Regions from separate parts of the Fictibacillus sp. b24 genome, predicted to be linked through region 2. Evidence: a T-box and tRNA genes for the amino acid it is inferred to sense, from the RefSeq annotation. Region 2 holds a T-box; the other holds one or more tRNA genes.
The links. The T-box of region 2 lies ahead of alaS (alanine--tRNA ligase). A T-box ahead of a tRNA ligase gene usually reads a tRNA of that ligase, here a tRNA-Ala.
Positions count from the first base shown of each region.

Region 1: it encodes a tRNA-Ala, which carries the amino acid that the T-box ahead of alaS (alanine--tRNA ligase) is inferred to sense. The anticodon was not compared.

Region 1 covers NZ_JAUCES010000005.1:3,734,492-3,741,642, forward strand. The annotation lists rRNA gene rrf (5S ribosomal RNA) at 244-359, opposite strand; rRNA gene QUF49_RS19595 (23S ribosomal RNA) at 449-3,385, opposite strand; tRNA gene QUF49_RS19600 (tRNA-Ala) at 3,517-3,592, opposite strand; tRNA gene QUF49_RS19605 (tRNA-Ile) at 3,619-3,695, opposite strand; rRNA gene QUF49_RS19610 (16S ribosomal RNA) at 3,784-5,333, opposite strand; gene QUF49_RS19615 (nicotinate phosphoribosyltransferase) at 5,641-7,074, opposite strand.
Region 2 covers NZ_JAUCES010000005.1:1,404,148-1,411,298, reverse strand. The annotation lists gene alaS (alanine--tRNA ligase) at 1-2,074, opposite strand, end outside; T-box leader at 2,150-2,369, opposite strand; gene QUF49_RS07130 (AI-2E family transporter) at 2,397-3,461, opposite strand; gene QUF49_RS07125 (DUF3918 domain-containing protein) at 3,537-3,716, opposite strand; gene QUF49_RS07120 (hypothetical protein) at 3,749-3,946, opposite strand; gene recD2 (SF1B family DNA helicase RecD2) at 4,095-6,428, opposite strand; gene QUF49_RS07110 (tetratricopeptide repeat protein) at 6,441-7,100, opposite strand.

The sequences.
Region 1 (7,151 bases), 2.3 Mb from region 2:
GACTTATAAAATTTTTTGAAGACTTATAAATTCATTTGAGGACTTATAAATGTTGAGACAAGTAATTTAGACTTTTTTGCTTTCATAAAAACTCGTTATTTATATCCCGAATGTACTGTTTTCAACTTTCCAATGATTCTAAAGTTTATATTTCTAGCTATTTAATAATAAAAAGGTAAAGGAAAGCAGCCTTTTTAAAACAAAAAAAGATGGAACGAACATAAAGTTCGTCCCACCTTCTTTGCCTAGCGACGTCCTACTCTAACAGGGGGAGACCCCCAACTACCATCGGCGCTGAAGAGCTTAACTTCCGTGTTCGGTATGGGAACGGGTGTGACCTCTTCGCCATCATCACTAGACCTTATCATGACGTTAACCATGATTTATTAAGTTTAGAGAGTATGTTCTCTCAAAACTAGATACGACGTTTCCAAACGTTATGCATTTTAAGGATAAGCCCTCGACCGATTAGTATCTGTCAGCTCCACGTGTCACCACGCTTCCACACCAGACCTATCAACCTCATCATCTCTAAGGGGTCTTACTCACTTAACGTGATGGGAAATCTCATCTTGAGGGGGGCTTCATGCTTAGATGCTTTCAGCACTTATCCCGTCCACACGTAGCTACCCAGCTATGCCCCTGGCGGAACAACTGGTACACCAGCGGTGTGTCCATCCCGGTCCTCTCGTACTAAGGACAGCTCCTCTCAAATTTCCTGCGCCCGCGACGGATAGGGACCGAACTGTCTCACGACGTTCTGAACCCAGCTCGCGTACCGCTTTAATGGGCGAACAGCCCAACCCTTGGGACCTACTTCAGCCCCAGGATGCGATGAGCCGACATCGAGGTGCCAAACCTCCCCGTCGATGTGGACTCTTGGGGGAGATAAGCCTGTTATCCCCAGGGTAGCTTTTATCCGTTGAGCGATGGCCCTTCCATGCGGAACCACCGGATCACTAAGCCCGACTTTCGTCCCTGCTCGACTTGTAGGTCTCGCAGTCAAGCTCCCTTGTGCCTTTACACTCTGCGAATGATTTCCAACCATTCTGAGGGAACCTTTGGGCGCCTCCGTTACTGTTTAGGAGGCGACCGCCCCAGTCAAACTGCCCGCCTGACACTGTCTCCGAACCGGATCACGGTTCAAGGTTAGAATTTCAATACAGCCAGGGTAGTATCCCACCGACGCCTCCACCGAAGCTGGCGCTCCGGCTTCTCAGGCTCCTACCTATCCTGTACAAGCTGTACCAAAATCCAATATCAAGCTGCAGTAAAGCTCCATGGGGTCTTTCCGTCCTGTCGCGGGTAACCTGCATCTTCACAGGTACTATAATTTCACCGGGTCTCTCGTTGAGACAGTATCCAAGTCGTTACACCTTTCGTGCGGGTCGGAACTTACCCGACAAGGAATTTCGCTACCTTAGGACCGTTATAGTTACGGCCGCCGTTTACTGGGGCTTCAATTCAGAGCTTCTCCGTAAGGATAACCCCTCCTCTTAACCTTCCAGCACCGGGCAGGTGTCAGCCCCTATACTTCACCTTGCGGTTTCGCAGAGACCTGTGTTTTTGCTAAACAGTCGCTTGGATCTATTCACTGCGGCTCTCTCGGGCGATAAACCCTATCAGAGCACCCCTTCTCCCGAAGTTACGGGGTCATTTTGCCGAGTTCCTTAACGAGAGTTCTCCCGATCATCTTAGGATTCTCTCCTCGCCTACCTGTGTCGGTTTGCGGTACGGGCACCTCTTTCCTCACTAGAGGCTTTTCTTGGCAGTGTAGGATCAGGGACTTCGGTACTAAAATTTCCCTCGCCATCACAGCTCAGCCTTCACGTTGGGCGGATTTGCCTACCCAACAGCCTAACTGCTTAGACGCACTATTCCATCAGTGCGCTCACCCTACCTTACTGCGTCCCCCCATTGTTCAAACGGAAAGGAGGTGGTACAGGAATATCAACCTGTTATCCATCGCCTACGCTTTTCAGCCTCGGCTTAGGCCCCGACTAACCCTGAGCGGACGAGCCTTCCTCAGGAAACCTTAGGCTTTCGATGGACAAGATTCTCACTTGTCTTTCGCTACTCATACCGGCATTCTCACTTCAAAGCGCTCCACCAGTCCTTCCGGTCTGACTTCGCTGCACTTCGAACGCTCCCCTACCCCTGTACCATACGGTACAAGCCATAGCTTCGGTGATACGTTTAGCCCCGTTACATTTTCGGCGCAGAGTCACTCGACCAGTGAGCTATTACGCACTCTTTAAATGGTGGCTGCTTCTAAGCCAACATCCTGGTTGTCTGGGCAACTCCACATCCTTTGCCACTTAACGTATACTTTGGGACCTTAGCTGATGGTCTGGGCTGTTTCCCTTTTGACTACGGATCTTATCACTCGCAGTCTGACTCCCGCGGATAATTCTCTGGCATTCGGAGTTTGACTGAATTCGGTAACCCTGTGGGGGCCCCTAGTCCAATCAGTGCTCTACCTCCAGGAATCTTGCCGCGAGGCTAGCCCTAAAGCTATTTCGGGGAGAACCAGCTATCTCCGTGTTCGATTGGCATTTCACCCCTACCCACACCTCATCCCCGCACTTTTCAACGTGCGTGGGTTCGGGCCTCCATTCAGTGTTACCTGAACTTCACCCTGGACATGGGTAGATCACACGGTTTCGGGTCTACGACCACGTACTATGTCGCCCTATTCAGACTCGCTTTCGCTGCGGCTCCGTCTTATCAACTTAACCTTGCACGGGATCGTAACTCGCCGGTTCATTCTACAAAAGGCACGCCGTCACCCGTTAATGGGCTCCGACTACTTGTAGGCACACGGTTTCAGGATCTATTTCACTCCCCTTCCGGGGTGCTTTTCACCTTTCCCTCACGGTACTGGTTCACTATCGGTCACTAGGGAGTATTTAGCCTTGGGAGATGGTCCTCCCGGATTCCGACGGGGTTTCACGTGTCCCGCCGTACTCAGGATCCACTCAGGAGAGAACGAAGTTTCAGCTACAGGGCTGTTACCTTCTTTGGCTGGCCTTTCCAGACCGCTTCACCTACTTCGTTCCTTTGTAACTCCATGTAGAGTGTCCTACAACCCCAGAGGGCAAGCCCTCTGGTTTGGGCTGTTTCCGTTTCGCTCGCCGCTACTCAGGAAATCGCATTTGCTTTCTCTTCCTCCGGGTACTTAGATGTTTCAGTTCCCCGGGTCTGCCTTCTCATACCCTATGTATTCAGATATGGATACCATCCCATTACGGATGGTGGGTTCCCCCATTCGGAAATCCCCGGATCAATGCTTACTTACAGCTCCCCGAGGCATATCGGTGTTCGTCCCGTCCTTCTTCGGCTCCTAGTGCCAAGGCATCCACCGTGCGCCCTTTCTAGCTTAACCTTATATGATGTTTACACATCAAGATCTTGCTTGGCGCAGATAAATATCTATCTGCCTTGCATATTGTTTGGATGTCGATATCTAGTTTTCAAAGAACACAATTTAAAAATGCATCATCGTAAGATGTGCAATGGTGGAGCTTAGCGGGATCGAACCGCTGACCTCCTGCGTGCAAGGCAGGCGCTCTCCCAGCTGAGCTAAAGCCCCTTAATGGGATAATGAAATTATGAAAATGGTGGGCCTAAATGGACTCGAACCATCGACCTCACGCTTATCAGGCGTGCGCTCTAACCAGCTGAGCTATAGGCCCCTAAAGGAAGTTAAGTTCCTTCAAAACTGAACAAAAGAAGAATAGGTGTACTTACGAAACAGTCGAAGCTGTTTCATAATCTCCATAGAAAGGAGGTGATCCAGCCGCACCTTCCGATACGGCTACCTTGTTACGACTTCACCCCAATCATCTGTCCCACCTTCGGCGGCTGGCTCCCAAAAGGGTTACCCCACCGACTTCGGGTGTTACAAACTCTCGTGGTGTGACGGGCGGTGTGTACAAGGCCCGGGAACGTATTCACCGCGGCATGCTGATCCGCGATTACTAGCAATTCCGGCTTCATGTAGGCGAGTTGCAGCCTACAATCCGAACTGAGAATGACTTTTTGGGATTGGCTTGGCCTCGCGGCTTCGCAACCCTTTGTATCATCCATTGTAGCACGTGTGTAGCCCAGGTCATAAGGGGCATGATGATTTGACGTCATCCCCACCTTCCTCCGGTTTGTCACCGGCAGTCACCTTAGAGTGCCCAACTGAATGCTGGCAACTAAGGTCAAGGGTTGCGCTCGTTGCGGGACTTAACCCAACATCTCACGACACGAGCTGACGACAACCATGCACCACCTGTCACTTTGTCCCCCGAAGGGGAAAGCTCTATCTCTAGAGTGGTCAAAGGATGTCAAGACCTGGTAAGGTTCTTCGCGTTGCTTCGAATTAAACCACATGCTCCACTGCTTGTGCGGGCCCCCGTCAATTCCTTTGAGTTTCAACCTTGCGGTCGTACTCCCCAGGCGGAGTGCTTAATGTGTTAACTTCAGCACTGAGGGTGGAACCCCCCAACACCTAGCACTCATCGTTTACGGCGTGGACTACCAGGGTATCTAATCCTGTTTGCTCCCCACGCTTTCGCGCCTCAGCGTCAGTTACAGGCCAAAAAGCCGCCTTCGCCACTGGTGTTCCTCCACATCTCTACGCATTTCACCGCTACACGTGGAATTCCACTTTTCTCTCCTGCACTCAAGTCTCCCAGTTTCCAATGACCCTCCACGGTTGAGCCGTGGGCTTTCACATCAGACTTAAGAGACCGCCTGCGCGCGCTTTACGCCCAATAATTCCGGATAACGCTTGCCACCTACGTATTACCGCGGCTGCTGGCACGTAGTTAGCCGTGGCTTTCTGGTTAGGTACCGTCAAGGTACGAGCAGTTACTCTCGTACTTGTTCTTCTCTAACAACAGAGCTTTACGACCCGAAGGCCTTCATCGCTCACGCGGCGTTGCTCGGTCAGGCTTTCGCCCATTGCCGAAGATTCCCTACTGCTGCCTCCCGTAGGAGTCTGGGCCGTGTCTCAGTCCCAGTGTGGCCGATCACCCTCTCAGGTCGGCTACGCATCGTCGCCTTGGTGAGCCGTTACCTCACCAACTAGCTAATGCGCCGCGGGCTCATCTGTAAGTGTCAGCCGAAACCGACTTTCAAAAAGAAGAAATGCTTCTTCTCTTGTTATCCGGTATTAGCCCCGGTTTCCCGGAGTTATCCCCGTCTTACAGGCAGATTACCCACGTGTTACTCACCCGTCCGCCGCTAAATCAGAGGAGCAAGCTCCTCTTCATTCGCTCGACTTGCATGTATTAGGCACGCCGCCAGCGTTCATCCTGAGCCAGGATCAAACTCTCCATAAAAGTGTTTGTCTTGCTCGATTTTAAAACTGACGGAATTAAATTTAATTCCTTACCTATTTCTTTTGTTCAGTTTTCAAAGAACTTTTTTCTTTATCGCGTCACTCTCTTAAAGCAGCGACAAAAACTATCTTAACACATATCTTCTTGCGAAGCAACAACTTTTTTAAAAGTTTATGTTTGTTTTTGTCGAAGTTATGTAAGAAAAGCAACAACGTTTATTACTATATCAGCGATATGGCCGACCGTCAACGCTTTTTTAAAGATTTTATTAAAAAACCTCTTTTCATGTCGAAAAGAGGCTCATTACTTATAAAGAATACTTCTCTAAAAGGTCGTTTTTCGTTCTCCACACGTCTACAGAAAGATCGACATAGTATTCTTGCGGATTCAGTCTCCTTAAATGCTGAGGCCAGAACAATTGAAGCTGTTCCTGATGATAACGGCGGATTTCTTCTAATTTAGGAAGCTCATATACAAGTTTTCCTTCTATATAAACAGGCTGAAGCAGTTCTTCTGCTGTAAAAGAAGACACGATCTTGCTTTTATAGGTGTGCACCGGATCGAAAAGCTTAATATCTTTTTCAGGAAGCACCTCATCATCCATTGCGATGTAATCTGCTTCCGCTTTTCCTTTCGCATTAATAATACGGTATACCTTTTTATAGCCAGGTGTAGTTATTTTCTCTACATTAGATGAAATCTTAATGGTTGGAACGTACTCTCCATCTTCATATTTTGCTACCACTTTGTAAACACCGCCAAGTGCAGGCTGGTCGGCTGCTGTAATTAGCTGTGTTCCAACTCCCCATGATGTGATTTTAGCACCTTGTGCCTTTAAGTCTGTAATCACATCGTCATCTAAGTCATTGCTTGCTACGATTACTACATCGGTAAGACCCGCTTTATCTAACATTTTGCGTGCCTGGATTGAAAGATAAGCCAAATCACCGCTGTCCAACCGGATGCCTTTTAGCGATTTACCCGCTTCCTTCATCTTTAAGCCGACCTTTATTGCGTTAGGTACTCCGCTTTTTAAAGTATTATACGTATCCACTAGCAAAATACTTTGATCAGGCAGTGCCTCAGCGAACCGTTCGAAAGCTTCCTCTTCCGTATCGTGGTCTTGAACCCAAGCATGCGCATGTGTTCCTTTCGTAGGAATTCCGAAGAGCTTACCAGCACGCATGTTTGAAGTTGCATCAAAACCAGCAATGTATGCAGCACGTGCACCCCAAATCGCTGCATCTGCTTCCTGAGCACGACGTGTTCCAAACTCCATCAATTGATCATCCGGGGTTACATGACGAATCCGGGCAGCTTTCGTAGCAATCAGAGTTTGGTAGTTCATGAAATTTAGAAGGGCTGTCTCTAAAAGATGTGCTTCAAACACCCGGCACTTAATACGGATCAACGGCTCATTCGGAAAAACAACTGTTCCTTCTTTTACAGAGAATAGCTCACCTGTAAAGTTGAAGTTTTTTAATTCCCCCAAAAAATCTTCCTCATATTGCTCTTCTTGTGTTCTTAAGTATTCGATGTCTTCCTCAGTAAAATGAAGGTGCTCCAAATAGCGAATAATTCGCTCTAGCCCCGCAAAAACGGCGTACCCGCTCTTAAACGGATTTTTTCGGAAAAAGGCTTCAAATACTCGAATGTTATTATGCGTTCCATTTTTCCAATGGGCGTACATCATATTAATCTGATACTTATCTGTATGTAATGCTAAATCTTCATAGCTCATGTATGAATCCCGCCTTTCTCTTGTTTCATTTTTCTCTAATTGTACAGTTGTTAAACATATTAAAAAGCCCGGTAACC
Region 2 (7,151 bases):
CTCCAATTCCTGATTCTGAAACGATCTTAAACAATCCGATCTCTGCCGTATTGTTCACGTGGCACCCACCGCAAAGTTCTAAGCTATAGTCTCCCACTTTTACAACACGAACAGTCTCACCATATTTTTCGCCAAATAAAGCCATTGCTCCCATAGCCTTTGCTTCATTGATGTTTTTAACCATCTTATCTACAGGAATGTTAGCCCAAACCTTTTCATTAACAATCTCCTCGATCTTTTCAAGCTCTTCTGGAGAAATACTTCCGAAATGTGTAAAGTCAAATCGCAGACGTCCTTCTTGAACAAGTGATCCTGCTTGGTTAACATGCGTTCCTAATACATCTTTTAATGCTTGATGAAGCAGATGTGTAGCGGTATGATTCTTAACAATTTTTGCACGAGTTTCTGGATCAACCTGAACCGTAACTTCTATGTTATTTTCAAGAACACCTTTGTTAACGACTACCGTGTGAAGGTTTTGTCCGTTTGGAGCCTTTTGAACATCTTTTACTTTAAGTTCCAGTTCTTTACCTGTAATGGTACCTTGGTCAGCTATCTGACCACCGCTTTCTGCGTAGAAAGGTGTAACATCCAATATAACTTGAGCTTCTTCTCCTGCTGCTACCATTGCAACACGCTCACCGTTTTGAAGGACTTCAAGAATTTTAGCTTCTCCTGATAAGTGATCATACCCAGAGAATTCACTTTTTACTGTAATGTCAGAAAGTACTCCGCCTTGTACTTGCATGCTGTCCACTTCTTGCCTTGCAGCACGTGCACGTTCACGCTGTGCTTTCATCTCATTTTCAAAACCTTCTAAATCGACATCCATTCCATTTTCAGCTACATACTCTTGAGTAAGCTCGAACGGAAAACCAAACGTATCATATAGTTTAAATGCGTCTTTTCCAGAGATAACAGATTTTCCTTCAGCCTTCTCTTTAGCCATTACGTCTTCTAAGATAGCAAGACCTTCATTGATCGTTTCATGGAATCTTTCTTCTTCTGTCTTCACGACTTTTTGGATAAAAGGAACTTTCTCTTTTACTTCCGGATAAAAATCAACCATGATATCAGCAACTGTCGGCACTAATTCGTACATGAACGGTTTATTAATATTGATCTTTTTTGCAAAACGGATAGCTCTTCTGATCAATCGTCGAAGGATATATCCTCTTCCTTCATTCGAAGGAAGTGCGCTGTCACCAATCGCAAAACTAACTGTACGTACGTGGTCTGCGATAACTTTAAACGCCGTATCTGTTTCTGTATTTAAACCGTAAGACGTATCTGAAAGTTTCTCTGTTTCCTTGATGATCGGCATGAAAAGGTCGGTCTCAAAGTTTGTTTTTGTATCTTGAATAACAGAAACCATTCTTTCAAGGCCCATTCCTGTATCAATGTTTTTCTTAGGAAGCGGCGTGTACGTTCCATCTGGATTGTGGTTGAACTGGGAAAACACAAGGTTCCACACTTCAAGATATCGATCGTTCTCACCGCCTGGATATAGTTCAGGATCAGATGTATCGTTACCATAAGATTCACCGCGGTCATAGAAGATCTCAGTGTTTGGTCCACTAGGGCCCTCACCGATATCCCAGAAGTTCCCCTCTAAACGAATGATGCGCTCTTCTGGCAATCCCACTTGCTTCGTCCAAATGTCAAACGCTTCATCATCCTCAGGGTGAATTGTTACGGAAAGCTTTTCAGGATCAAAGCCGATCCAATCTTCACTCGTTAAAAACTCCCATGCCCAAAGGATTGCTTCTACTTTGAAATAATCACCGATAGAGAAATTTCCAAGCATCTCAAAGAACGTATGATGTCTTGCTGTTATACCTACATTCTCGATATCGTTCGTACGAATGGATTTTTGCGCGTTTGTAATACGAGGATTCTCAGGAATTACCCGGCCATCAAAGTATTTTTTAAGTGTCGCAACACCACTGTTAATCCAAAGTAATGTTGGATCTTCATGTGGAACAAGTGATGCACTCGGCTCCACACGGTGGCCCTTTTCCTGGAAAAAATCAAGAAACATTTGTCTGACTTGAGCTGAAGTCAAATTTTTCATGGTATTCATTCTCCTTTTACTTTTTTAGATCGATAAGAGTTAGATAAAACAAAAAAACTCCCATCCCTGTAAAAAAACAGGGACGAGAGTTTTGAATTCACGCGGTACCACCCTGGTTATATGCATTTGAAAGCATATCACCTTGATTAAGCCTTAACGCGGCATAACGGCAGATTTTTCTTCTGCACTCCAGAGTAGCTTTCCGTTTTCCTTCTTCCTAAAACATCTTTCAGCCGGTGGATGTTTCTCTCTTTTGGAAGGTCTAAAACGTACTTATCTCTTTCAGCGATTTTTTTATCTTCTAGCGTTAGTATACGTTTATTTATTCTGACTTGTCAATCGGATGTCTGAGCCGATGTTCCCTAATATGAATGACAACCACTTTAATCACACTAAAAATAGGAACGGCAAGAATCATTCCGGGCACTCCTGCAAGCTCTCCTCCAAGCAATAGAGAAAAGATAATAAAAACGGGATGGATATGAAGATTTCGTCCTACGATAAAAGGGCCTAAAATATTGCCTTCGATGAACTGTAAAACAAGCATGATTCCAACAGTTATCCAGACCATCTTCCAAGATATCGTTAAGGCAATCAGGATGACTGGAATGGCACCTAAGATCGGACCGAAGTACGGAATGATGTCTGTTATCGCAATAACAAGACCTAATAGGATGGGATATGGCATACCCACAAACCACAGAGCTACCATCGCTGCTGCCCCTAAAATGGCTCCAACAAATAACTGCCCTCTTATATACCCTCCAAGGGATTGATCGATATCTTTTATCAAGTTCTTGCCTTCATTTCGGTATTTTCTTGGCGTAATAAACCAAAGTGCTTTTTTTAGTTTCTCAAAATCATTTAGAAAATAAAACACTAAAAATGGAACAACGATAATCACAAAGAAGTAATCTACAATTTTCCGCAAAGAAAAGATTGCATTGGTCAAAATATTTTGAGCGTTAGTCTCCATTTTCCCAATGTAATTTTCGATTTTTAAATGAACAGAATGTGGAAGTGCCGAAGTTCCTTTATCAACTTTATATAAAAGGTCTTTGTAATCTTCTGCAAGGGCAGGCACATTTTCTAACAGCTGTTTCATCTGCACAATAAAATAAGGAAACCCTTTAACAGCTGCGTACCCTAATCCTCCAAAGAACAAGAGATAGATGCTTAAGATCGCAACAAATCGAGGCAGCCCTTTTTCATGCACGTATTCAACGACAGGATGCAGCAGATATGTAATAAGAGCAGCTAGAAAAAAGGGCAGGAATATTCCTTTTATAGCTTTCCATAATGGTTCGTACAGAGGGTAAAGTTTCATTAAAAGAAACAAACATAAAAACAATAATAAAGAAAGGGTCAGTCTGTAAACCCACTTCATTCTACTGTCTCTTGTCATACACTCACCCTTTTCTTTAAAAAACCCCGTCCTTGTTTGAGACGGGGCTTACGTACTTTAATAAATAGCTTTTGCGACTCTTTTGCGGATTCTTTTTACCCGTCTTGATGTCCAAAGATCACCGATATCGGAAAAATTGTAGTTCATTTTAGACATTCTAGACATCCTCTTGTTTCTCATCGCATATGTTGCCGCTCCAATACCAAGTGCGAAAAGAGAACTCATCGTCCTGCTCATGCTGTATCACCTCGACATTAGAGTTTTTACAATTATGATGTGCTTTCTCTATAAGTCAGATCTTGATCTTCAAATAAATCATCTAGTGAAGTTAGAGAGCCGTCTTCTTCCACTTGATGAAGGGACAGTCTTCCTTTAACAATGGAAAGCTCAATAAAACAGTTCCAGCAATAATACTGGTTTACACCGATTTTCCCAATATCTTTTCTACTGCAGTTCGGACATTCCACTTGCTCTCGCTCCTTTAAAATTTTACTTTTACAAGGGTGTCCCGAATACAGAGAAAATATACGCAATTATTGGTTTTGAAGAATCATGACTCATAGAAATAAAAAAGAAATGTCCGACGAGATGACATATTACATCTCCCGAACATTTCTAGTTTGTTTCGTTTAGAAGGGTCTCATTCATTAAATCTTTTTCCAGCAGCGTTTCTTGAAGACGAAGTTTCAATCCTGAGAATCTTTCCAATTCATCTGAGCGCTGAACTGCCCAATTAAAAGCTTCTTGTTCCCCACATAGAATTAAGTACTCTTTACTTCTTGTTATTGCTGTATAAAGCAAGTTGCGCTTTAACATCCTATAATAGCTCTTTAAAACCGGAAGAACCACGATCGGATATTCACTTCCCTGTGACTTATGAATCGAACAGCAAAAAGCATGTGTGAAATGATTAAATTCACTTCTTTTATACGTTACTTCGATTTCGTCAAAGCTGATTACAATCTGGTCTTCTTTTTCCGTATTCTCTCTGGCATAAATAACAGCTACGATCTCACCAATGTCACCATTGAAAACCTGATCCTCTGGCTGATTGACAAGCTGAAGAACTTTATCTCCTTTTCGGTAAAAAACATCAGCTACTTGCAGTTGACGCTGTTTTGGTTTCTCAGGATTAAAAAGGCGCTGAAGCTCAACATTCAATCGGTCGATACCCACTGACCCTTTATACATAGGAGCTAATACTTGAATATCTCTTGAAGTGTATCCTTTTTTTATCGCATTTTCACAAACTTGAAGAATCGCTTGAAAAACTTGTTCACCAGAACATGGAAAAAACCGTCTGTCGCTTTGAGGAATCAAGAGATCATCAGGTACTTTTCCATTTTTCATTTCATGAGCTAATCGTATAATGGATGACCCTTCAGCTTGCCTGTAAATATCCACTAATCGTGTATGTGGAATATGTTCGGATTGAAGCAGGTCTTTTAATACTTGACCTGGCCCAACAGATGGCAGCTGATCTTCATCACCTACAAAAATAATCTGGATATGCTGCGGCAGTGCTTTCGATAAGGAATGAGCAAGCCAAATATCGACCATCGACATTTCATCAACGATCAATAGCTTCCCTTCTATGGGTTCATCTTCATTCTTTTCAAAATTCCCGCCGCCTTTCCACCCTAATAAACGGTGGATTGTATGCGCCGGTATTCCTGTTGATTCAGTCATACGCTTTGCAGCACGGCCTGTTGGCGCAACGAGTAAAACAGGGAAAGGTTCTTTTTTTCCTCTGTAATCATCAGGGTTCAAACTCACACCATGAATTTCGCTATAAAGTTCAACGATTCCCTTGATAACGGTGGTCTTACCCGTTCCTGGCCCACCAGTGAGCACCATTAATGAAGAGGTTAGTGCCTTTTTAATAGCCTCTTTTTGACTGTTTGCATATTTCATGTTGAGTCTTTTTTCAAGAGCTGATAGCTTAGATTCCAATTTTTCATCTTTAATGTGATAATCGTTTTGCTGAGTATGTAATAATTGATTCATCTTTTGAGCAAATCCACGCTCTGCGAAATATAGGGTTGGCAAATATACAACATTTTCTTTTACAATCAAACGCTGTTCGGTCTCCATATCTTGAATCTCTCTAAAAATACTCATCTCATCGACAGTGTTCTTTCCATCTGCTAAAAGCTTTCTCACACCCTCTAACAGTTCTTCCATCGGCAAATACGAGTGCCCGAGATCTGTACCTTGATCACGAAGCACGAACAGACAAGCAGCTTGTATTCGTTTTGGATGATTGACTTGCATACCATTTCCCTTTGCGATTTCATCAGCACGATGAAATCCAATTCCAGAAACATCTTCAATCAAGCGATAAGGCTCTTTTTTGATGACAGTAACCGACTCATCCTGATACGTTTGAAAAATCTTCATAGCGAGCTGAGGACCAATTCCATAGGGCTGGACCGCCATCATCACTTGATCTAATCCTCTGTTCTGCAAAAGTGATTCCTGTAAGTTTTTAGCCTGTTCTTCTGTTAACTTTGGAATTTGGCTAATGTATTCCGGAGACTCCAACAGTTTGGTGATCGCATCATTGCCCATTACTTCAACAATATGTTCTGCCGTCTTCTTTCCGATTCCTTTAAACAAATCACTGGAGAGATATTGAACCATTGCTTCTTTTGATTGCGGCATCTCTTTCTGAAAAAATTCGACTTCATATTGCTTACCGTATTTCGGATGATCTTTAAATTTGCCATAAAATAAATACAGTTCATCTTCTCGTAAAGGCGGAAGAATTCCCGTAACCATGACTTCTTTTTCGTTATAATTTTCATTTGTCTCTTTCACCCTAATTCGTGCAACGGTGTAGAGGCTTTCCGATTGATGATAAACAGTAGCAATCAACGTACCTTTTATAAATCGGGACGTTTCTTGTGTTTCATCGTCGTCTAAATGAAAGGAAGGCTGCTGTGCCATAAAGCACCCCCTTTAATGGTTTGTATTCTTACTTTCGATATTTCTTTTTCCGTTCCCTGCTAAATAATGGTCAGGTTGAATGTCGAGCGCTTTTTTAAAGGCTTGAAGTGCTTCATCGTTTCGGTCAAAATAACTAAGTGTAACGCCTAAGTTGTACCATGCATCTGCATGGTTTTTATCAACCTGTACAACTTTTTCAAACGTGTTTAAAGCTGATTGGATATCACCAGTTCTCGCTAGACACAGACCAAACTGAAACAGTGCTTCTTGATCTTCGTTGTTAAGTTCCGTCGCTCTCATCAAGTATGGAAAAGCCAGCTTGTTCTCACCGAGCGAAACGAAAGACATACCTGTCATGAAGTGAGTATCGCTATCTTGCATACCGCCTTTTATGGCTTCTTGAAATAGTTTTGCCGCTTTGGCAAATTCCTCTAAATGATAGCAAGCAATACCCGCACCATACAATGCTGCTGCAGCACTTTCATCAAGCGACAAGGCTTTATCAAAAAATTGAATTGCCTTTTCATGTTCATGAACTGCAGAAAGCAGATTTCCAAAGTTAATATAATGAACTGGATTTTGAGGATCGGCTTCAATCATTGCTTCGAGGCTTTTTGCCGCTTCCTCAAACTTCCCTTTTTTTAAATATTCAAGACCTTTTGAAGGTTCCATCTGTATTCCCCCACTTTTGATTTCCTTCAAAAGTATAACAAATCGTGCTGG